Regions from separate parts of the Anaerobacillus sp. 63XJN7_4_ISO-PGPR-S23-413 genome, predicted to be linked through region 2. Evidence: riboswitches for the same ligand, from Rfam matches in the RefSeq annotation. Region 2 holds a riboswitch; each other region holds the start of a gene.

Evidence for each region. A riboswitch is a leader RNA that binds a small molecule or an ion and turns the genes downstream of it on or off. The one in region 2 is predicted to bind lysine.
Region 1: it holds a riboswitch for lysine, as region 2 does, so the genes downstream of both, AC0VYO_RS15685 (aspartate kinase) here and AC0VYO_RS17455 (Na+/H+ antiporter NhaC family protein) in region 2, are expected to answer to the same signal.
Region 3: it holds a riboswitch for lysine, as region 2 does, so the genes downstream of both, lysA (diaminopimelate decarboxylase) here and AC0VYO_RS17455 (Na+/H+ antiporter NhaC family protein) in region 2, are expected to answer to the same signal.

Annotation. Positions count from the first base shown of each region.
Region 1 covers NZ_CM149688.1:2,960,223-2,968,517, reverse strand. Annotated here, with positions in the region: gene AC0VYO_RS15695 (hypothetical protein) at 1-708, shown strand, start outside; gene uvrC (excinuclease ABC subunit UvrC) at 786-2,567, shown strand; lysine riboswitch at 2,647-2,835, shown strand; gene AC0VYO_RS15685 (aspartate kinase) at 3,080-4,315, shown strand; gene AC0VYO_RS15680 (YslB family protein) at 4,346-4,789, opposite strand; gene AC0VYO_RS15675 (succinate dehydrogenase cytochrome b558 subunit) at 5,098-5,706, shown strand; gene sdhA (succinate dehydrogenase flavoprotein subunit) at 5,781-7,544, shown strand; gene sdhB (succinate dehydrogenase iron-sulfur subunit) at 7,544-8,295, shown strand, end outside.
Region 2 covers NZ_CM149688.1:3,330,510-3,338,804, reverse strand. Annotated here, with positions in the region: gene sufB (Fe-S cluster assembly protein SufB) at 1-1,343, shown strand, start outside; gene AC0VYO_RS17480 (DUF72 domain-containing protein) at 1,512-2,366, shown strand; gene AC0VYO_RS17475 (sulfite exporter TauE/SafE family protein) at 2,378-3,199, shown strand; gene AC0VYO_RS17470 (bifunctional metallophosphatase/5'-nucleotidase) at 3,215-4,603, shown strand; gene AC0VYO_RS17465 (YunC family protein) at 4,697-4,990, shown strand; gene yunB (sporulation protein YunB) at 5,128-5,898, shown strand; lysine riboswitch at 6,056-6,236, shown strand; gene AC0VYO_RS17455 (Na+/H+ antiporter NhaC family protein) at 6,387-7,964, shown strand; gene AC0VYO_RS17450 (sodium-dependent transporter) at 8,198-8,295, shown strand, end outside.
Region 3 covers NZ_CM149688.1:2,525,986-2,534,280, forward strand. Annotated here, with positions in the region: gene AC0VYO_RS13380 (bifunctional 3,4-dihydroxy-2-butanone-4-phosphate synthase/GTP cyclohydrolase II) at 1-993, opposite strand, end outside; gene ribE (riboflavin synthase) at 1,020-1,676, opposite strand; gene ribD (bifunctional diaminohydroxyphosphoribosylaminopyrimidine deaminase/5-amino-6-(5-phosphoribosylamino)uracil reductase RibD) at 1,676-2,758, opposite strand; FMN riboswitch at 2,901-3,046, opposite strand; gene AC0VYO_RS13395 (peptidylprolyl isomerase) at 3,069-3,506, opposite strand; gene lysA (diaminopimelate decarboxylase) at 3,599-4,924, opposite strand; lysine riboswitch at 5,019-5,206, opposite strand; gene AC0VYO_RS13405 (spore germination protein) at 5,253-6,746, opposite strand; gene spoVAEA (stage V sporulation protein SpoVABEA) at 6,727-7,305, opposite strand; gene spoVAE (stage V sporulation protein AE) at 7,311-7,661, opposite strand; gene spoVAD (stage V sporulation protein AD) at 7,661-8,295, opposite strand, start outside.

The sequences.
Region 1 (8,295 bases), 370 kb from region 2:
GAACGAATATCACATCTGATATTGAATAATATAGTTTGGACAGGTCTTAGCGGTCAATCGCTAATGATTTTACTACTATATCTAACCTTTTTTACGTTCATGATCTTCCAAGGGGTGAAAAATAGTGGGAGAACATTGCGAGAAATTTCATGGTTTGGATGGGCATTTGTCGCTATGGCATTTAGCTATTTTCTATGGGCCCTTTTGGCACAAAACATTGATAAGCCAAGACATATCCTGCCTCTACCTGGGATAATAATGTTAGGATTTGTCTGGATAGGGTTAGGAAGACAGGGTAATAACTCAACGAAAATAATGCTTGGTTTAGCCGTAATGATTAGCATACAATCACTTGTTTCCTATTCAACAATGAAAGAAGCAAACGATCCAGCAGCTGTTTATCAATTGATGGATTATGTAGAGCAAATTAACGAGCCGGTCATTGTGTATACTTGGGAAGAAACTAGGGTAATGTCCTATAACAAGGTGTCATTTGAACACGAACAAATTTATACGTATTCAACCTTTCTATCTGATCTTCAATATTATGATGAGCATCGCGTATTTTTAACAGGACAGGTTCTCGATGGATTTAAGAAACAGAATATATCGATGGATGGTCAGATCAAAAAGGTCAAAGAATTCCAATCCTCCACATTGTATGATCCTGTCTATCATGACATTGTTTTATATGAGTTCTTAAGATGATAGAAAATTGAGGTAATGTGTTACAATGAGAGGGGAACATAGATACGCCTTGAAAAGGAGTAGTGAGGTGAGGCAGCATGGAACAACATCTTAAAAATAAGCTAGCAATCCTTCCTGACCAGCCCGGGTGTTATTTAATGAAAGATCGCCAGGGAACGATTATTTATGTTGGGAAGGCAAAGGTGCTAAAAAATAGAGTCAGATCTTATTTTAGTGGATCACACGATGGAAAAACGCAGCGGCTTGTAAGTGAAATACGTGATTTTGAGTATATCGTAACCTCCACAAATCTTGAAGCTCTTATTCTTGAACTTAATTTAATCAAAAAACATGATCCGAAATATAATGTGATGCTTAAAGATGATAAAAGCTATCCTTATATAAAAATAACGGCAGAAGAACAGCCCCGCTTAATTACGACACGTAAAATAAAAAAAGATAAAGGTAAGTATTTTGGTCCATATCCGAATGCTTATGCAGCTAGTGCAACAAAGAAGCTTTTGGACCGACTATATCCTTTACGTAAATGTCGTAAAATGCCTGATCGCGTCTGTCTTTATTATCATATAGGCCAGTGTTTGGCTCCATGTGTCAACGACGTCTCTAAAGAGCAAAATAAAGAGATGATTGACGGGATTACGCGTTTTCTAAACGGAGGTCACCAGGAAGTTAAAGAAGACATAGAAAGAAAGATGACCACAGCATCTGAGAATATGGATTTCGAGCGAGCAAAAGAGTTTCGTGATTTAATGTTTCATATTGATAAAGTTATGGAAGTGCAAAAGATCCAATCTAACGATGGTATTGATCGGGATATTTTTGGATATAGTTTCGACAAAGGATGGATGTGTGTTCAAGTTTTCTTTGTACGACAAGGGAAGTTAATTGAGAGAGATGTTTCACTTTTCCCTTTCTATAATGATGCTGAAGAAGATTTCTTAACTTATATCGGTCAGTTCTATCTTCAACAAAATCATCCTAAGCCAAAAGAAGTATTGCTTCCTCAGCAGGTTAATGCTCAAATGGTAGAAGAACTTCTACAAATTCCAGTTCACCAGCCAAAAAGAGGCAAGAAAAAAGAGCTTGTCGAGCTTACAATGAAGAATGCGACCATTGCCATTAATGAGAAATTTTCATTAATTGAACGCGACGAGAAAAGAACGATTGATGCTGTTGACAACTTGGGAGAAAAGCTTAATATAGAAGCTCCGCTCAGAATTGAAGCTTTTGATAACTCGAACATTCAGGGCACGAACCCTGTATCCGCTATGGTTGTTTTTCTTGATGGAAAGCCAAAGAAAAATGAGTATCGCAAGTACAAAATCAAAACAGTGGAAGGACCAAACGATGTAGGTTCTATGAAAGAGGTTGTGAGAAGAAGATATTCAAGAATGCTTAAGGAAAATGGTCCGCTTCCTGACTTAATTATTATTGACGGCGGAATAGCTCAAATACAGGCGTCACAGGATGTGCTCGAGAATGAGCTTGGTCTGGACATACCGGTTTGCTCGCTGACGAAAGATGAGAAACATAAAACGTCTCATCTTCTTATTGGTGATCCTCCTGAAGCTGTTTATCTACCAAGAAATAGTCAGGAATTCTACCTGTTGCAAAGGATTCAAGATGAAGTACACCGATTTGCGATTACGTTTCATCGACAGCTTCGAGGAAAATCGATGCTTAAGTCAAGTCTTGATGATATTCCCGGTATCGGAGAGAAGAGAAAAAAGAAGCTGCTAAATCATTTTGGATCGATCAAAAAGATGAAAGAAGCAAGCGTTGAAGACTTACACAACGCAGGACTACCAATGAATGTTGCAGAGGAAGTAGTCGCTCGATTTGAAAGTCAATCAAATTAATTTGTAAGAACATGTTGCGGCATTCACGTAAGTTCGTTATAATGAGTGAAATTTAATAGTTCCACACTTCGAAAGTTGAAGTGATGGTAGAGGCGCAAAAACCAATAGTAAGCTTACTGAAGAGTGTTAAGACTCAGTGATAGGAGCTGAAAGGGGGATTTGCCGAAGTGGAAAGACGCTTATCCGTCTGAAGCTGGATCTGTATTGAATAAGTGCAGAGCTGTCATCCAATACCTACCCGGGAATTGGATGGAGAACTATCTCACAAAGGGACGTTTTCTTGGATTTGTTATGAAAACAACAGTGAGGTTTTTCTCATTGTTGTTTTTTTATACTTTAATAAACGCTTTACAAGTTTAAAGTATAAAAAATGAAGGCTATCGCTATTTCAATCTGGTGAGTGGCCGAGTTTTTTAATATCCATTTCGACTCTTAGTTAGTGAGTGTTTGTAACGTGCGATGATTACGCACTATGAGGGATAACGAGCTGCATGAAAGAAAGGATGGAGAGAGTGGGACTACGCGTATTGAAATTCGGAGGTACGTCTGTTGGAGATGTAGAGAAAATCAAAAATGTTTCCAAAAGGCTTATGGAAGCTGTAAATAATGGAGATGAGGTTGTTGCGGTTGTTTCAGCGATGGGCAAAACAACGGATGAGCTTTTAGGATTATCAAAAGGGATAACAGCTACACCGTCTGCAAGAGAGCTTGATATGCTTCTAACGACTGGAGAACAAGTAACAACAGCGCTTCTTTCGATGGCATTAAATGAAGAAGGGTACGATGCTATTTCATTAACTGGCTGGCAAGCAGGAATTAAAACAGAGTCGCTTCACGGCAATGCCAGAATCCTCGATATTGATGCATCACGTATGAATCAACACCTTGCTGAAGGGAAAATTGTGATAGTAGCAGGATTCCAGGGGCTAACTGATACGTCTGACATCGCGACGCTAGGGCGTGGTGGTTCCGATACAACAGCTGTGGCGATTGCAGCAGCTCTTAAAGCGGATCGTTGTGAGATATATACAGATGTGGATGGCGTGTATACGACAGATCCTCGATATGTGAAAGGTGCAAGAAAGCTTTCTACGATTTCTTATGATGAAATGCTTGAACTTGCTAACCTTGGGGCTGGTGTCTTACATCCTAGAGCGGTTGAGTTTGCAAAAAACTATAACATCTTGCTTGAGGTCCGCTCGAGCTTTACGAATGAACCTGGAACGCTAATTGAGGAGGTCGTATCAATGGAACAAAATTTGGTGGTTAGAGGTCTGGCTTTTGAAAGTAATGTAACAAAAATAACAATTTCAGGTTTGCCGAATGAGATTACAACACTTCCTTCCTTGTTCTCATCTCTTGCGGCAAATGGTATTAATGTAGATGTGATCATTCAAAGTACAGGAGAGAAAAATACAACGAGTATCTCATTCTCAATTGAAACAGCCTCTCTTGAATTAACTCTTGATGTGCTCCGTCGCATTAAAGTGAAACTTCCCTACGAACATATTTATCACGAATCAGAACTTGCTAAGGTATCCATAGTAGGATCAGGTATGATTTCTAACCCTGGTGTTGCGGCACAAATGTTTGAAGTACTTGCTGAACACGGGGTAGAAATGAAGATGGTGAGTACATCAGAAATCAAAGTGTCAACGATCGTTCCAGAAGATAAAATGATTTATGCTATTGAGTCGCTACACGATAAATTTCAACTAGATGAAAGAACCCCTGTTAAACAAATGTAATCAAAAAGGAGACCACATGTGGTCTCCTTTCTATTCAATCTGATCTTTTGGGTCCCATTTTACTGTGAATTGAATTTCATTCTTTTTATCAGTTTCATAGGCTTCAGCGATGCAACGAAGCATATTTTGATATTGTTCAGCAAGAAAACCTGCTTCTAGTTGATAACAAGCATTTCGACTAGTATTTCTTCGCTCAGTGATAAGAGCTGACTGAAGATCAAACGTTACTTCATTCTTTTTTTCTTGTGCAATTGATAATTTACCCCATCCAGCACGCTGAAAAAAATCCTCGATCTCTTCTCGAGTGGAGAGCGGGAATTGCCTAGCCATTTCTTTTCCAGTCCAATATAAAACAGCCGGCTGTTCACTACCAAGAAGTTCAGGAATAAGAACTTCTCTATAAAATTCATATCCAAAAGCAGTTGTTTCTATTTCATGACTATAATCAATCGAGTTTGTGCGCTTCTTAAACATAAATTCCTCCCAGCTTTTCTACAAAATAATTATAACGTTTTATCGACAAATCCTCCATAGCACCATAGATAGAATTTATATATATAGAAAGCGTATTCAATTGAGATATACGCAGGTGTTGCAAGGGAATTTTGAAAAATCTAAATGTACACGTTTTCTTGACGGTCCTAAATGATGGGAGTACAATGGGTATGTCACAATATAATCGACAGAAAGCGATGATTTCTGTGCATGCAAAGACTTCTTTATTAGAAAAAAATGCACTGGCAGATGGTAGCTTAACAACTTAAAAGGGGGACACACAAAACATGGCCGCAAGTCGAGACTTTGTAAGCCGAAAATTGCATTCGCTTCTAGGAGTAATTCCGCTCGGACTTTATGTTACTCAGCATCTCACTGTTAACTATTTTGCAACAAGAGGGCCCGAGGCGTTTAATGACGCAGCTCATTTTATGGAGAGCCTTCCTTACAGGTATTTGCTTGAAATTTTCGTCATTTTCTTACCGCTCTTATTCCATGCGATTTACGGTGTTTATATCGCATTTCAATCCAAAAACAACGTAAGTCGATATGGCTATTTACGTAACTGGATGTTTTATTTGCAGCGGATTTCTGGCGTTATCGTATTAATATTTGTAACTTGGCACGTCTGGCAAACGAGAATACAAGCTGCGATGGGAGCAGAAGTAAACTTCCAAATGATGGCTGATATCTTGTCTAATCCAGGAATGATGATCTTTTACATCGTTGGTGTACTTGGTACTGTCTTCCACTTCGCAAATGGCTTATGGTCTTTCTTTGTAAGCTGGGGCTTCACAGTAACACCAAAATCACAGCGTACGATGACATACGTAACAATGGTCATTTTCGTTGCACTTTCAGTTGTTGGCATGCGCGCATTATTTGCATTCGTTTAAGAAAGTGAACTGTCTTCACCACGTCTGATACATAACTTTCAGACAGAGCCAGCATTTAAGGGGGAACTGTTCTTATGAGTAAAGGTAAATTAGTGATAGTTGGAGGCGGCCTTGCAGGTTTGATGGCTACCATCAAAGCTGCGGAAGCTGGAATGCAAGTAGATCTTCTTTCCATCGTTCCGGTAAAACGTTCTCACTCTGTATGTGCGCAGGGGGGAATTAACGGGGCTGTTAATACAAAAGGAGAAGGAGATTCTCCTTGGGAGCACTTTGATGATACAGTTTATGGAGGAGATTTCCTTGCAAATCAACCTCCAGTAAAAGCAATGTGTGATGCAGCGCCTGGTATCATTCACTTAATGGATCGTATGGGCGTAATGTTTAACAGAACACCAGAAGGTCTACTAGATTTTAGACGCTTTGGTGGAACACAACATCATCGCACTGCTTTTGCCGGTGCAACAACCGGGCAACAGCTTCTATATGCGCTTGATGAGCAAGTTCGTCGCCATGAAGTAGCAGGCCTCGTTACAAAATATGAAGGATGGGAATTTCTCTCCGCTATTTTAGATGATGAAGGTGTATGCCGAGGAGTTGTTGGTGAAAACTTAACAACTTCTGAAATAAGAAGTTTTGAAGCAGATGCGGTTATTATGGCGACTGGTGGACCTGGTATTATCTTCGGTAAGAGTACAAACTCTGTTATTAATACAGGTTCTGCTGCTGGTGCGCTTTATCAGCAAGGGGCTATTTATTCTAATGGGGAATTTATTCAAATTCATCCAACAGCAATCCCTGGTGATGACAAGCTTCGTCTTATGAGTGAATCTGCACGTGGCGAAGGTGGCCGCGTTTGGACGTATAAAGACGGTAAACCATGGTATTTCCTTGAGGAAAAATACCCAGCATATGGAAACCTTGTACCGCGTGATATTGCTACGAGAGAAATTTTTGATGTGTGTGTTAGTCAAAAGCTTGGTATTAATGGAGAGAACATGGTTTACCTTGACCTCTCACATAAAGATTCAAAAGAGCTTGATGTTAAGCTTGGCGGTATTATTGAAATTTACGAGAAATTCATGGGTGACGATCCTCGTAAAGTCCCTATGAAAATTTTCCCTGCTGTACACTATTCAATGGGTGGTTTATGGGTTGATTTTAACCAGCAGACTAATATTCCTGGGCTATTTGCTGCTGGTGAATGTGATTATTCTCAACACGGTGGCAATCGTCTTGGAGCAAACTCGCTATTATCTTCTATTTATGGTGGCATGGTTGCTGGTCCAAATGCGGTTGACTATATTAATGGATTAGAAGCAACGGTTGAGGATCTCTCTTCTTCATTATTTGAAAAGCATCAACAAGAAGAGCAGGCAAAGCAGGACGAAATCATGAAGATGAATGGAACAGAGAATGCTTATCAAATTCATAAAGAGCTTGGCGAATGGATGACAGCTAACGTAACGGTTGTAAGAAACAACGACAAGTTAAAGGAAACAGATGAGAAAATTCAAGAGTTGATGGAGCGTTACGAGAACATCAATATTAATGATACATCCAAGTGGAGTAATCAGGGGGCTTCATTTACTCGACAATTATCTAACATGCTTCAGTTGGCACGGGTAATTACAATCGGGGCCTTAAACCGTAACGAAAGTCGCGGTGCTCACTACAAGCCTGAATTCCCTGAGCGTAATGATGAAGAATTTCTTAAAACAACAATGGCTAAATACGATGCAGTCAACAACAAACCAGAATTCTACTATGAAGAAGTAGATACATCATTAATTCCACCTCGTAAACGCGATTATTCTAAGAAGAAAGCGGGGGATAAATGATGAGTGAGAATAAAACTGTCACACTTAAGATAAAAAGGCAGGATGGACCTGAATCTAATTCATATGAAGAAACGTTTACGATTCCATATCGTCAAAATATGAACGTTATTTCTGCTTTAATGGAAATTCGTCGTAATCCAGTTAATGCAAACGGTGAGAAAACTACACCTGTTATTTGGGAAATGGGTTGTCTAGAAGAAGTATGCGGAGCTTGTTCGATGGTCATTAATGGAAAACCACGTCAATCTTGTACTGCTTTACTAGATCAACTTGAGCAACCAATTCGCTTAGAGCCAATGACCACATTCCCGGTTGTGCGAGATCTTGCTGTAGATCGAAGCAGAATGTTTGATGCACTTAAGAAAGTGAAAGCATGGATTCCGATCGATGGTACCTATGATCTTGGACCTGGTCCGAGAATGCCTGAGAATAAGCGACAGTGGGCATATGAACTATCAAAATGTATGACATGTGGTGTTTGTCTTGAAGCGTGTCCGAATGTAAATAGTCGCTCGGAGTTTATTGGACCAGCTGCTATTTCACAGGTTCGATTATTCAACTCACATCCAACAGGTGAGATGAACAAAGAGGAGCGTCTGGAAGGCTTAATGGGAGAGGGTGGACTTGGGAACTGTGGTAACTCACAGAACTGTGTGCAATCTTGTCCGAAAGGAATTCCACTAACAACTTCTATTGCTGCAATGAATAGAGCAACGTCACTTCAAACGTTCAAAAACTTTTTTGGAAGTGA
Region 2 (8,295 bases):
ACGTTTCGATCTTCCGTTCAGAGCGTGGATTAACTCCTGAAATTGTAAAAGAAATTTCTCGCATGAAGGATGAACCACAGTGGATGCTTGACTTCCGCTTGAAATCGCTTGAACATTTCTACAGCATGCCAATGCCTCAATGGGGCGGAAACCTTGCTGATCTAGATTTTGATGAAATTACGTACTACGTAAAGCCTTCCGAGAAGTCTGAAAGATCATGGGATGAAGTACCAGAAGAAATCAAAGCGACATTTGATAAATTAGGTATCCCTGAAGCTGAGCAAAAATACCTTGCGGGTGTTTCTGCACAGTACGAATCTGAAGTAGTTTACCATAACATGCAAGAAGACCTTGAGAACATGGGGATTGTGTTTAAAGATACAGATACTGCACTTAAAGAGAACGAAGATCTTTTTAAAGAGTATTTTGCGAAAACAATTCCTCCAACGGATAACAAGTTCTCAGCTCTTAACTCTGCTGTATGGTCAGGTGGTTCATTCATCTACGTTCCTAAAGGTGTGAAAGTCGATACGCCTCTACAAGCATACTTCCGAATTAACTCTGAGAACATGGGTCAGTTCGAGCGTACGCTTATCATCGCTGATGAAGGTTCTTCTGTACATTACGTTGAAGGTTGTACTGCACCGGTTTATACAACTAACTCTCTACACAGTGCTGTAGTTGAGATCATTGTTAAGAAGGATGCATACTGCCGTTATACGACGATTCAGAACTGGGCTAACAACGTGTTTAACCTTGTTACGAAGCGTGCAGTTGCGGAAGAAAATGCTACGATGGAATGGATCGATGGTAACATTGGTTCCAAACTTACAATGAAGTATCCAGCTGTTATCTTAAAGGGTGAAGGCGCTCGTGGTATGACGCTTTCCATCGCTCTTGCTGGTAAAGGACAGCACCAGGATGCTGGCGCTAAGATGATTCATTTAGCACCTAACACTTCTTCGACAATTGTTTCGAAATCTATTTCAAAACAAGGCGGTAAAGTAACATATCGTGGTATCGTTCACTTTGGCCGTAAAGCGGAAGGTGCTCGCTCAAACGTTGAGTGTGATACGCTTATCATGGATAACGAGTCTACTTCTGATACAATTCCTTACAATGAAATCCTAAACGATAACATTTCACTTGAACACGAAGCGAAAGTATCGAAGGTTTCTGAAGAGCAGCTCTTCTATCTGATGAGCCGTGGCGTATCTGAAGAAGAAGCAACTGAAATGATCGTAATGGGCTTCATCGAGCCATTTACGAAAGAACTTCCTATGGAATATGCGGTTGAAATGAACCGTCTCATTAAATTTGAGATGGAAGGTTCAATCGGTTAAGCTTCCATTTTAAACGAACCGGATCTTCCGGTTCGTTTTTTATATGTGAAAGTGTAAAGGGCTAAATCCTAATTGTTATTTCAAAATAGTATGAGGGATTTTCACTTGCTATTTTCGGGTAATGATATGAGAATAGAGAAAGAGAATCGAGATGAGAGGAAGAATTGCATGATTTACATAGGCGTAACAGGGTGGGGAGACCATGATGATCTTTACCCACCAGGTGTAAAAAGCAATGAAAAACTTTCGATATATGGTTCGCACTTTCCTACTGTTGAAGTTGATTCGTCCTTCTATGCTGTGCAACCAGAACGTAATTTTCAGAAATGGGTAGATGAGACACCAGAAGGGTTTCGGTTTGTCGTTAAGGCTTACCAGGGTATGACTGGCCATCAACGTGGGGATATTCCCTTTGAAACAAGAGATGAAATGTTTCAAGCTTTCAAGGAATCGGTTCGTCCCCTGCGAAATGCAGGAAAGCTTGCGATGGTGCTTTTTCAATTTCCTCCCTGGTTTGATGTGAATAAAGATAATGTTAACATCTTGAGGGACTGTAAACAGCGGATGGGAGATATTCCATGTGCGGTAGAATTTCGACATCAGTCCTGGTATCATGAAGCTTTTCGTGATAAGACGCTCTCATTTCTAGAGGAACAGGGTTTTATCCATACGATTTGCGATGAGCCACAAGCTGGCGAGGGATCGGTTCCTTTAGTGATGGAAACCCTAAACCAGGATCAGGTCCTTGTCAGGTTACATGGTCGAAATACAAATGGATGGACGAATCCAGGTAATCGCCATAACTGGAGGGAAGTTCGGTATTTATATGATTATAATCAAGAAGAACTCTTACAATGGAAGGAACAAATATTAGAATTAGAACGACAATGTAAAAATGTATTTATTTTATTTAATAATAATTCAGGAGGTCATGCTGCTAATAATGCTAAGGAAATGATTCAAATGCTCGATATTGAGTACACGAATTTAAATCCGAAGCAACTTGATCTCTTTGATTTATAAGGAGTATACCTATGGTGACGTGGTTCTTATTATTTATCATTGGTCTATTAGCAGGTACGATTGGAAGCCTTGTCGGTCTTGGGGGAGGCATTATTATCGTTCCTGTTCTTCTCATTATCGATCAATATACGAACTGGCTTTCTGATTTAACGCCTCAGAAAATTGTAGGTAGCTCGATCGTTGTCCTCGTCGTGATCGGTCTTTCCTCTACACTTGCTTACATGAAAAAGAAAAGCGTTGATTATAAAAGCGGAGCGCTTTTTTTTCTAGGAAGTGGACCAGGGGCTATTCTAGGGGCGTGGCTAAATAAATTTATTCAGGTTGATTATTTTTCCATTTATTTTGGGGTATTTATGGTGCTTGTTTCCATATTATTAATGGTAAGGAACCGTTTACGCCCTATGAAACTAAATGGTCAATTTGAACGAACGTATACGGATCCGAATGGGACAGAGATGAACTATAACTTTTCTGCCGTAGCAGCTGTTATTGTTTCATTTATCGTTGGGGTCATTTCAGGTCTATTCGGAATTGGTGGCGGCTCACTTATGGTTCCTGCCATGATTCTACTATTTGGTTTTCCAACATCGGTTGCTGTTGCAACCTCCATGTTTATGATTTTTCTTTCAAGTATAACGGGTACCCTGACGCATTTAGCACTTGGTAACATTCAGTGGTTTTTACTAATCGGTCTCATTCCAGGTGCATGGATTGGAGCAAAATGCGGTTCATTTATTAATCAGAAACTTTCGGACAAATCAGTGGTTGTTATTTTACGATGGATGTTAATTATTGTAGGTGTCCGATTAATCTGGCAGGGAACGATGGGATAAGAAAGGAAGAGTGTCTTGACTTCTAGAACATTACAATTTTATTATACAAACGATCTTCACAGTCATTTCGCAAATTGGTCAAAAGTCTCTTCATATTTGAAAGAGAAGAAGCGAATGCATGAGCTTCAAGGGACACCTTATCTCCTTCTTGATTTAGGAGATCACTCTGATAAGGTGCATCCAATGACAGAAGGAACTGTCGGCAAAGGTAACGTTCAGTTACTAAATGAGCTGGAATATGATTATGCCACTATCGGGAACAATGAGGGTATTACGTTTTCAAAAAAAGAACTAGAAGAGCTTTATTCAGACGCTAAGTTCGAGGTGATTGTCGCCAACCTCTATCATCAAGATGGTACAAGGCCTTCCTGGGCTGTACCTTACAAGATCCATGAGTTAAATGGCATTAAAGTAGGAATTATAGGTGTTACCATCCCTTATGAACAATTCTACTCACTACTTGGATGGCAGATTGATTCTCCATTCCATTTCTTACAGTCCCTCATTGATGAAGTACGCAGTCAATCAGATGTTGTCGTATTGATGTCACATATGGGCTTAGGTAATGATGAACAGCTAGCAAGGGAAATGAATGGGCTTGATGTTATTATTGGAGCCCATACGCATCATGTGCTGAAGCATGGCATGCTTGTAGAGGATACGCTTATTACTCAGTCTGGTAAAAACGGGAATTACGTTGGAGAAGTTTCGATTTGTTTTGATATGGAAACAAAGAAAGTGAATGAGAAGGAAGCATATGCGATAACCGTCCGGAATCGTAAAGAAGACGAGGAAGCGAAGGCCATGATTCAACAACTAAGTATTGATGCACATAAGATGCTTGAAGAGGTCGTCTGTCGTCTTGAACAGCCTCTTGAATCTGAATGGTTTCAACGCTCGGTTCTAGCTGATGAGTTAGCTGCCGCTCTTAGAGAGTGGTGTGGAGCGGATATTGGCATGATTAACGCTGGTATGTTGCTTGATGGGTTACCAGAAGGAAATGTATCAAGAGAAGACCTTCATCGCATTTGCCCTCATCCTGTTAATCCTTGCAAAGTGGTGCTAAAAGGAAGCGAGTTACGAGAAATCATTTCTTATTCTATGTCAGATGAAATAGTGAATTTAAGTTTTAAAGGTCTCGGTTTCCGAGGAGAGGTAATGGGGATCATGGCATTCGATGGGCTTGAGGTTACCTCTGTCAAAATGGACGACGGCCTCTATCATGTAACAGATGTTTTTCACAACGGAAATAAGCTTGTTTCTGATGAAGAATATGCCGTTGCCACGGCTGATATGTTCACATTTGGGAAATTCTATCCTCAAATGAAGCATGCTAAAAAGAAATACTTTTTACCTGAAATGCTTCGAGATCTCCTTGCATGGCGTTTAGAAAATAGACATTAAAACTTTCAGTGTTTGATTGTCAAACATGCTCTTTGTCTCATATAGATATAGTGATATTCATTCAGGTCAGGAGGCGGGAATGACGTGATCACTATGTCACCAATCATGATTGACGGTCATCCTTTTACAGCTGTCAGTATGCAGCTTCCGAAAACGAATTTTCTAGCGGTCATGAATGACAATGGGTATATCATGTGCGGCGCACTCGATGTAGCCTTACTTAATGAAAAGTTAAGTGACCGAAAGATTATCGCAGGAAGAGCTGTTGGTGTACGGTCTATTGAACAACTGCTTGATGCACCGCTCGAATCTGTTACGCTTGAAGCAGAAGCGCGAGGCATTACGATTGGAACTAAGGGTAGAGACGCGATGCTTAAGATGATGTGAAGAAAGCCGTAGCACTTGCTACGGCTTTCTTTTCGATTATGAAACATTTAATAGCTTGATTTTGGCTCTTTCTAGGAAATTGTCCATACTTCTCTTCTCCATGGCATATACATGAAGAAGAGAAGGGAGGGTTCATGTTGTTTCGAACTCGTAGAAAATTCTTTAGAAAGGGACCGCTTCCCTTTCGATATGTTTTTGTCATCTCCTTTATTATTTTTATCTTTACTACTGTTCAAGGATTATGGATTGTTAATAAAGGAATTGAACCAAGCTTAATCAGTATTGCTGAAACAAAAACACGTCAAGTTGCTGCGCAAGCAATAAATGATGCCATTTCAAAGAAGATCGCAGACGGTATTGACGTTGAGAATTTAATTATCGTTCATGGTAATGATTCCGAAAAAGTACCAAGTTATAGCTTTAACTCGCAAGTTTATAATCGATTGATCTCAGAGGCCACAGAACGAGTTCAAACTTACTTAGATTATGTTGAAGCTGGTGATTTAGATAAGCTGGAAACCTTTAAGAATGATATAGATATCGATTACGAAGGTACCGAAAATCAACAAGGAATCGTATACTCCATACCTTTAGGGATGGCTACAAATAATGTTCTTCTTTCAAATTTTGGGCCGAGGATTCCAGTACGGTTTGAAATGATTGGAGATGTGGTCTCTAATATTGATACAAAGGTGAAAGAAACGGGAATTAACAACACGTATCTTGAAGTGTATATCAATATTAAAGTTGAGATGAACGTAATTATTCCTTTCTCTACAAAGAATACTGAAGTTTCGAACTCTGTAAAAATTGGAGATTTATTTATTCAGGGAGACGTTCCTTATTATTATAATGGTGATAATGGAAATGGTGGAAATCCATCGATCGTTTTGCCGAAGCCAGATTAAGAAAAGGAGGCCATTAACCAGCTTCAATGTTCAATGTCGATAGCTAAAAAAATGGTTCCCTTCTAATAGAAATATCTCTGGAATAATCTACAATTGCACAAACAACGAAAGTAAGGTATACTTTAAAACTGAACTTAATATTGTTCCTTATCTTATACGATGAGGTAGAGGAGCAGATCCTCATGAGTACGTGTTGGGAGAATGACACCAATGATCAGCATCGAAAGGGAGATCTGCCGAAGCATAAATAACGGTCACATTATTTGTGTTGGGGCGACATTGAAGAAGTGTCGAACTGTCATTATGAGTCTAACTTGTAATGGAGAACTACTGATCGGGGTGGACACTTAACATTGACTCGGTGAAGCGAGCAATGATAGGACCAATCCTATCATTGCTCGCTTTTTTGCGTTCAAACACGACGAGAAGGCTGAGGGATAGGCGTCCATTCCGGTTATGATGACCAATCATTTATTAGGAGGATATTCATGGAGAATTCAGTTCTATCCATTATTCCACCACTCGTAGCTTTGCTAATGGTAGTGGTGACTAGAAAAGTGCTTCCTTCTTTAGGAGTAGGCATTATTCTTGGTGCGCTAATGATCAACAATTGGAGTGTACCAAATTCATTAGAAGAAATTTATACAATCGTAAAAGGGATCTTCATTGATTCCGAGAGCGGTGGTTTAAATACTTGGAACATGTACATTATTTTCTTCCTGCTTTTATTAGGGATGATGACGGCCTTTATTTCGATATCAGGTGGAAGTCGCGCATTTGGCGAGTGGGCCATGAAACGCGTGAAAACAAGAGTAGGCGCACAGATTGTCACAGCGGTATTTGGTATTATTATTTTTATTGATGATTACTTTAATTCGCTCGCAGTTGGGAACGTAAGTAGACCGATTACGGACAGGCACAATGTTTCAAGGGCAAAGCTTGCCTATATCATTGATTCAACTGCAGCACCAATGTGTATTATTTCACCTATTTCAAGCTGGGGCGCTTATATCATCGCGTTAATTGGTGGTGTATTAGCAACGCATAGCATTACAGGTGTTGGCGCGTTAGAAGCTTTTATAAGAATGATTCCAATGAATTTGTATGCTCTCTTTGCACTTGCGATGGTGTTCTTTGTTAGTTATTTTGACATTAATCTTAAGGCAATGAGAGTACATGAAGACCGTGCACAGAAAACAGGAGAAGTGCTTGATCCGAATCAAGGTGCCGTACCTGGTCAAACATCAGGACTACCTGAAAGTGAGAAGGGGAAAGTAGCTGATCTTGCATGGCCTATTATTATGCTAATTGCTGGTACTGTGACGTTTATGGTCATCACAGGAATTCAGGCTGTTAGCGGAACGGATACAGCCGTGACAGCTTTGTCTGTCTTTGAAAATACAGACGTTGCTGCTTCTCTCCTTTATGGTGGAATCATTGGACTTATAACTTCTCTCCTCTTCTTCTTTCCAAAACGAATGGGTGGAGCGGTTCTTGGAAAAGGAATTTGGGAAGGCATTAAATCAATGCTTCCAGCCGTATACATTCTTTTCTTTGCATGGACATTGATTGAAATTATCGGCTCACTAGGGACTGGTAAGTATCTTGCAGGACTTGTTAATGACCACATTGTGATTGGCTTCTTACCAGCTATTTTGTTCCTACTTGCAGGTGTTATGGCGTTTGCAACGGGAACTTCGTGGGGAACATTTGGCATTATGCTTCCGATCGCAGGAGAGATTGCTGCTGCTACGGATCCTACCTACATGCTTCCTGTACTTGCCGCTGTTCTTGCAGGAGCTGTATTTGGAGATCACTGCTCACCAATTTCGGATACAACAATTCTTTCTTCAACAGGCGCGGGTAGTCACCATATCGATCATGTGATGACACAGTTGCCTTATGCATTGCTCGTTGCAGGTATTTCGTTACTAGGATATCTGGTTCTTGGCTTTACTGGTAGTTCCATTCTTGGTCTTGTGGCAACAGCGATTCTATTCGGATTATTAATTTTCATGCTAAAAGGAAAATATGCCAACAGACCAGTTGAAATGGCAAATCATTAATCAAACAGGAGGATATTCCTCCTGTTTTTTTATGTATTTTCACAAAAATAGAGAGATTTATATAGAAAATTGAACGATTCATACGAAAAATGTAAAAAGATTGTTTTGACAAGGACATACGTACTAGATATACTATAAACAAAATAATCTGAATTTACTTAAAAGTCTTAACCTTTTTCTGGAAGGGGGCTTATGGTGAAAAAGGTTAACATTTGTCTAAGGGGGTAATTTATTTGGAAAATCGTGCGCAATGGGGGACAAGGGCTGGTTTTATATTAGCCGCAGTTGGTTCAGCAATAGGTCTAGGGAACATTTGGAGATTTCCGGCCGT
Region 3 (8,295 bases), 800 kb from region 2:
ATAATCCCTTAAATCAGGCTTAAATCCAAGCTTCTCATTCGCTTCAACTGTGTCGTAGCCCTGTTCTTGCAGTTTATAGGCTTTCATTTTATTAAGAAGCCCGATACCTCTTCCTTCCTGGCGCATATACAAAAGCACTCCATGACCTTCCTCTTCAATTTGTGCCAATGCAGCATGTAGTTGTGGACCACAGTCACATCGAAAAGATCCAAACACATCACCAGTTAAGCATTCAGAGTGAACTCGCACAAGAGTTGGTTGATCTGGTAAGATTTCTCCTTTAATCAAAGCTACGTGCTCTTTCTGATCAAGAATGTTCGAATACCCTACCGCTCTAAAAGAACCAAACTCAGTCGGAAGTTCTATTTCTACTTCTTTTCGAACAAGAACATCTTTACGGTTACGATATTGGATCAGATCTTTAATCGTAATCATTTTCAAATCATACTCTTCAGCAATTTCCTTTAGATCAGGAACGCGCGCCATTTCACCGTCTTCTTTCATAATTTCACAAATAACACCAGCCGGGGCAGAGCCAGAGAGTCGTGCCAAATCGACTGCCGCTTCCGTATGACCTGCTCTTCTAAGGACCCCTCCATCCTTAGCAATCAATGGGAAAATATGACCTGGTCGATTAAAGTCTGAAGGTTTAGCATCCGGGTTAATTAAGTATTGAATTGTAGATGCTCTTTCAGCTGCCGAAATTCCTGTAGTTGTACTTTTGTGGTCGACACTCACTGTAAACGCTGTACCATGAGAATCTGTGTTATGATCTACCATTGGACTCAACTTCAGTTCATTTGCACGCTCTTCCGTAATCGGCGTGCAAACAAGGCCTCTTCCTTTTGTAATCATGAAATTGATTGTTTCAGGTGTGACTTTATCGGCTAAAGCGATAAAATCCCCTTCATTCTCCCTGTCTTCATCATCACAAACGATCACCACCCGGCCTTGCATTAAATCATAAATCGCTTCTTCTATTGTATGGAACATATACGATGACCCTCCTGATAGTACCATTATTTAAATCCATGATCTTCAAAAAACTGACTCCCAAGTGAAGCAGTAGGTTCGGGTTTTGAACCGCTTCTTTGCTCCAAGTACTTCATAATGTATTTACCAAGCATATCGCATTCTATATTCACTGTATCTCCCACTCTTTTTCTCCCAAGCACCGTTTCCTCTACGGTATGGGGAATAAGAGATATAGTAAGAGAGTGCTCCCCTATTCCAAAGACCGTAAGACTAGTACCATCAACAGAAACTGAGCCTTTTTCAATAAAGTAAATTAAAAGGTTTCGCGGAATCGAGATGTCATAATAAACAGCATTATCGATTTGTTCTACACGAGTAATTTTCCCCACACCATCAACATGTCCAGAAACAAAATGACCACCAAAGCGTCCATTTGCGGACATAGCTCTCTCAAGATTCACCGATGAGTTTGGCCCTAGCTGACGAAGACTGCTTGCACGAAATGTTTCAGGCATAATATCTACGGTAAAAGAAGAGTCTGTATACGTCGTAACAGTTAAGCACACGCCGTTTATCGAAATGCTATCTCCTAAATGAACGTCTTTTAAAATAGTCGACGCCGCAATTTGCATTGCAATGGATTCTCCTGATTGTTGAACACTTTCAACTCTTCCGATTTCTTCCACAATACCTGTAAACATTAAGAAAGCCTCCTTGATGAAATAATTCGAATATCATTTCCAATTTGTTCTACGCTATCCACTTGTAAATCGATCGCTTCATTCATCGTTTTAAAACCTGCACCTCCGAAAGCCGTAGGAGATTGACTCCCACCAATTAGCTTCGGCGCAATGTATGTAATAACTTGTTGAAAAGAGCGTGATTCAAGAAAGCTACCGTGTATTTCTGAACCACCTTCAACAAATACTGATGTAATTTCTCGTTCCCCTAAAAGGTCAAGAACTTTATCCATTGGGAGCAGTGGATCTGTGACAGCGATGATTTGGACATGTTTTGGGAAAGATCGCTTATTTTTTAGCGCAGCTCGTTTTGTTGTAATGATCCATGTTTCTGCATTCTCATCACTTATTACTTTAGCGTCAGAAGGCATCCTCAATTGACGATCTAACACGATTCTAATCGGCGATAGCCCTTCACCGAAACGAGTCGTTAGTGATGGGTCATCAGAGAGGACGGTTCCAATACCTACAAGAATGGCATCATGTTGATGACGATAGGCATGAACATCTTTTCTCGAGTCTTCCCCCGTAATCCATTTACTATCACCTGAATGAGTTGCTATTTTGCCATCAAGCGTTGTAGCAGCTTTCAACGTTACAAATGGTCTTTTTTGTGTAATGTAATGGAAAAACATCCGGTTTAGCTGTAAGGCTTCTTCTTCCATAAGCCCAATATGGACAGCTATGCCTGCTTTCTTTAGTTTAGTCACACCATTTCCTGCGACCAGGGGATTCGGATCTTGACTTGCAATAAATACCTCTTTGACTCCTGCTTGAATTAAAGCATCAGCACAAGGAGGCGTCTTTCCATGATGACTACATGGCTCTAGTGTCACATAGGCAGTACTCCCACTTGCTCGATTGCCCGCCATCTTGAGTGCTTGAATTTCGGCATGGCCTTCTCCAGCCTTTAAATGAGCTCCCATCCCTACGATACGCCCACTATTAACAATGACAGCTCCTACGGAGGGATTCGGACGCGTTTGACCTATCGTACTTCTAGCTAAATCGATCGCTGTTTTCATAAAATCCGTATGATTCATCGTATTTACTCCTGTTCCACTCTCCATTATTGGTTGAGAAGGAGAACAAAAAAAGCCTCCCAAAACACAGCTGTCCCGGGAGGCAAAAGTATATGCCAAATAAGCCTTTTGAATCTATGATTCAAAAGGAAATTGGTCACTTTTATTCCTTCTCCCATCCAGACTATACTGTCGGTTCTGGTTTCTCACCAGATCCACCGTTTGCTTACGCAACCGGGTCACGGACTTAGCTAGCATAAGCTAGTCATCACCGCCGGTTGGGATTTTCACCCGACCCCGAAGGAAAGTATTAAGTTTTTAAGAGTCTGATCTATTCTTCGTCCCAGACTTTTACTTCTTTCATTACGTCACCCTGTTTAACGCGAAGGACCGTATCCATTCCTTCTGTTACTTGACCAAAAACGGTATGAACGCCGTCTAGATGAGGCTGAGGTTCATGAACTAGGAAAAACTGACTGCCGCCCGTGTTTTTACCAGCATGTGCCATAGACAATGAGCCTGCTACGTGCTTATGAGGGTTACCTTCTGTTTCACAGTCAATTGTATATCCTGGTCCACCCATTCCAGAACCTGTAGGATCTCCACCTTGAGCAACAAAACCAGGGATTACACGGTGAAAATTCACACCGTTGTAGAAACCTTCATTTGCAAGCTTCTCAAAGTTAGCAACAGTGTTAGGTGCTGCTTCTGGATAAAATTCAATTTCAATAACTTCTCCATTTTCAAATGCAATTGTTCCTTTTTTCATAAATAAATCCTCCTGCACTAACAATTTTCTTAAAAGCTCTTTCATTATAGCACAGACTGAAGCTGTTCCATATCATTTATGCTTTTCAACTATTATTTTGATATAATCGCTTGTTTTAATGGCAAATCATGTCGAACTAAATCCTCGTATGACTCTCTCTCAACAACAAGGTTGGCCTCACCATTTTCAACAAAGACAACAGCTGGTCTTGGTAATCTATTGTAGTTATTTGCCATGGAATAACCATATGCCCCCGTTGAAAAAACAGCCATCGTATCACCAGCAATCGCTCGCTGTAACTGGCAATCCCAAATTAACATATCACCTGATTCACAACACTTTCCTGCTACAGAGTATAGGTGGTCTTTTGCTTCATTCATTCGATTTGCTATTGTGGCTTCATATTTTGCCTGATAGAGAGCAGGGCGTAAATTATCCGTCATCCCTCCATCTACAGCGAGGTAATGTCGCAACTCTGGAACATTTTTGTGTGAACCAACCGTATATAACGTCATTCCAGCTTCTCCTACTAGTGAACGACCAGGTTCAATCCAGATCTCAGGCATGTTCATTTGCCCTGTTACCTGATTTCTGATTGTTTCAATCATAGCTTCGATGTAGTTCCCTACTGGTAATGGGTGATCTTCACTCGTATATCGGATTCCAAATCCTCCACCAAGGTTAAGGACTTCAGGCTCAAAACCATAGGCATCATACCATGTTGTAAGATAGCTATAAATCTTTTCAATAGCCATTACAAAACCATTTGTTTCAAAAATTTGTGAGCCTATATGACAATGAAGTCCAAGAAGATGAACAGCACTCATTTTTGTTACATCCAATATCGCGCGTTCTACCTGACCACTCTGTAAATCAAAACCAAATTTAGAATCTTCTTGGCCTGTTAAAATATAATCATGCGTATGTGCTTCAATACCTGGTGTTATACGCAACAGCACATTAGCTTTCACATTTTTTTCTTCTGCAATTTGCTCAAGGAGAGATAATTCGTAAAAATTATCAACAACGAAGCAACCTATTTCTGCATCAAGCGCCATTCTAATTTCAGATTCACTTTTGTTATTTCCATGAAAATGAATACGCTCCACGGGGAAACCTGCCTTCAAAGCAGTATAAAGCTCTCCACCGGATACAACATCCAAACTTAATCCTTCTTCTTCTGCAAGTTGGATCATTGCCATACATGAAAAGGCCTTACTAGCATAAGCTACTTGATAGTTTACATTCTCACGTTCAAAGGCACTTCGAAACGCCCTTGCTTTGTCTCGAATCATAGCCACATCATAAACATATAACGCAGTGCCAAATTTTTTTCCTAATTGGACCGTATCGATCCCTCCAACTGTTAAATGCCCCTCTTCTGAAACTGCAGATGTACCGTATAAATTCACAATCATTTCTCCCCTCTCGCTTATATAAATGCGAGCTCCCTCCACACAATAAGAAAAACAGCCAACTTTATAGATAGGCTGTTTTCTCCGTATCCTCACGAGTTGGATTAGCTCACCACTGAAAGAAATTCATCCTCCAGTGACAGTCTGCAACTTATTCAGCAGCAGCCCAGCAAGAAAAGGATGGGTCCTTTCTCACTTCGGCAAATTGACCTTTCTGATATCGTCTTCGCATTCCATTCTATGCTCAGATATCTTACTCATTCGTTTTGCGCCTCTATCCCCATTACGTTCAATGAGGTCTATTCAATTAAGAAATAAATTATCATACTTTTTAAGATTCGGCAAGTGGTTTGTCCGGCTGCTTCGTTTCATTCTGGGGCTCTGTAATACTTGGACGCAATTTTGTCAAAGGAACAGAAACGCGAATTAGCACTTGAATAAACGCTTTTGCATTAAAAGGAATGAATGGCCATAAATAAGGTGTATTTAATGGCTTTAAGGCGACTAGGAAGAGAATAATAGCTGTCACGCCTATTATATATCCTGGAACTCTGAAGAAAAAGACAAGGAAAAGTAGTAATAATCTAACTAGTTTGTTCGCTATTGATAACTCATAACTTGGCGTTGCGTAAGAACCTATAGCCGCAATAGAAACATACAGAATAACTTCTGGAACAAATAATCCTACATCGATGGCAATTTGACCAATTAATACAGCCGCAATTAAACCCATCGCTGTAGAAAGCGGGGTAGGCGTATGAATGGCGGCCATTCTCAGTGTTTCGATCCCAATTTCTGCAAGAATGATTTGAATAAATATCGGCACATTCGTTTCATCATTTGGCCCAATAAAATCAATCGATTTAGGCAACAACCCAGGTTCATATACCGCCAATAACCACAGGGGAAGTAACAATAGCGCTGCTAGCATTCCTCCAAAGCGGACCCATCTCAAGAATGCACCTGGTAATGGAGCTTCCCTGTATTCTTCTGCATGTTGAACATGGTGGAAAAAGGTTGTTGGCGTAATAATAACACTCGGAGAAGTATCGACGATAATCAAGACATGCCCTTCTAACAAATGGGATGCGGCTACATCTGGCCTTTCCGTATATCGTACAAGTGGAAAAGGATTTCCCGCCTGATGCACTAAAAACTCTTCAACAGTTTTATCAGCCATAGGAATACCATCAATATTAATTTCTTTTAGTTTTTTCTTAATGATTTCAACTAAGTTTGGGTTAGCTACATCCTGAATATAAGTGATACACACATCCGTTTTGGAACGCTCTCCGACTTGAAATATTTCATTACGCAAACGACCATCTCTAATACGCCTTCTAGTAAGTGCAGTATTCTCAATAATATTTTCTGTGAAACCGTCTCTAGAACCTCTGATCACTTTCTCAGTGTCTGGCTCTTGAGGCGTTCTACCTGGATACTTTCGAACATCAATAATGTAAGCAATCTCTTCGCCTTCCATAAATACAGCGATCAGTCCAGAAAGAACTTGATCGACGACCTCATCGAACGTCTCTACTTTTGTTACTTGCTGATGGGGTAAATGATTATGGATAACTTGCTCGAATTTAACGGTCAAGCGATGATGATCATCTAATTCCATCAATTCACGCATGATTTCAACAATGATTGATGTATCACATAAACCAGTACAATAATAGAATTGTATTTCTTTATTCAAAATCTTGAGTTTACGTACACCTACGTCAAAACTTTCCCCAATGCCAATTGATTTTTTCAAGAAGTCTTCATTTTCTTTTAATTTTTTAAATATTTTTTGTTTGTTATTCATTTTTGTTGTCATAGAAACCGCTCCTTTCAAGCAGAATTTGAACGGCTTTCAATGTTATAGGCGACCCAACCTCCGGATCATCAAGCCCAGACATTTTACCTATATCACCGACACCTATAATAATTGGGACATTCAGTTTATCTAAAATAGATACAGTATCCCCATCTATTCTCCCAGCTTCCATATCAGCAAATCCATTCTTATCAACACCGAAATGCGTTAATTCACCATCCCTGTCGATGGAAACATCTACTCTCGTCCATTCAGAGAAGTGTGTTCTCGAGGCAACTGCAATCGCACCAAGTAGTTCAACATCTTCATCCTCAGCCACAGCCTGCATCGCTAGTTCTCCATAACCTTCACCCGGAAAACCACTGTCATCAAACATTACAAAGATTGGATCATGTGGAGCTTCTTTAATTAGGGAAACAATTTCATAACCAGCAAGCGGGGTTGGATTTCCTGCTGATTGGCTAATGCATCTCCCGCCAATATCCGAAGCCACTTTTTCAATTGCTTTTTGCGCGTAAAGATCTCCATCAGTAACGAAAATAACCCGCCGCTTGTTCAATTCATTCACCCCTTTGGCTTGAATATAATGGCTATGATAAATCCGAAAACAATAGCTGATGAAATTCCAGCTGAAGTTAACTGAAATATCCCCATTGCAATGCCTATAAATCCATGTTCCTCTCCTTGCTGCATCGCCCCATGTAGCAAGGAATGCCCAAAGCTCGTAATTGGGACTGTCGCACCTGCTCCTGCGAATTCAATCAGTCGATCGTATATACCAAAACCGTCAAGAATCGCTCCAGTCACCACAAAAGATGACATTACATGAGCAGGCGTTAATCTAAAAATATCGAGCAATAACTGACCAACAACACAAATGGCTCCTCCTACTGCAAAAGCAATGAAGTATTCCACTATTCCTCACCTCCAACTCGCTCAAAAACCACTGCATGAGCGATAGCAGGCATACTTTCTTTCTGTTGCACCATAACGGGGCTATGCAAGCATCCTGTAGCAGTAACTAGAATTTTTGAATACTTCCCTTGTTTTAGAAGCTCAATGAGATGACCATACGTAACAACCGCCGAACAGGCACACCCGCTTCCACCTGCGAATACTTCCTTCTGATCAGGTCGATAGATCATTAACCCACAGTCATTATGATTATTAGTAATGTCAAACCCTTTCTCAAGCAATAAATCACGAACAATCGGAGAACCAACTGCAGATAGATCTCCAGTAACAATTAAGTCATAATCTGAAGGTTTTACATTTAGGTCCTCAAAATGTGTGGCCAATGTATCTGCTGCCGCTGGCGCCATCGCACTCCCCATATCAAACGGATCCTTGATTCCCCAGTCAACTACTCTTCCAATCGTTGCCGCAGAGATTTGAATGTCCGATAACTCCTGACTAACTAACGCAGCTCCAGCACCAGTTACAGTTGATGTCGCAGTACCAGGTTTCTGACCTCCATATTCTGTTGGATAACGGAACTGTCTTTCAGCAGTTGCATTATGGCTACTCACTCCAGCAATAGCCCTCTCAG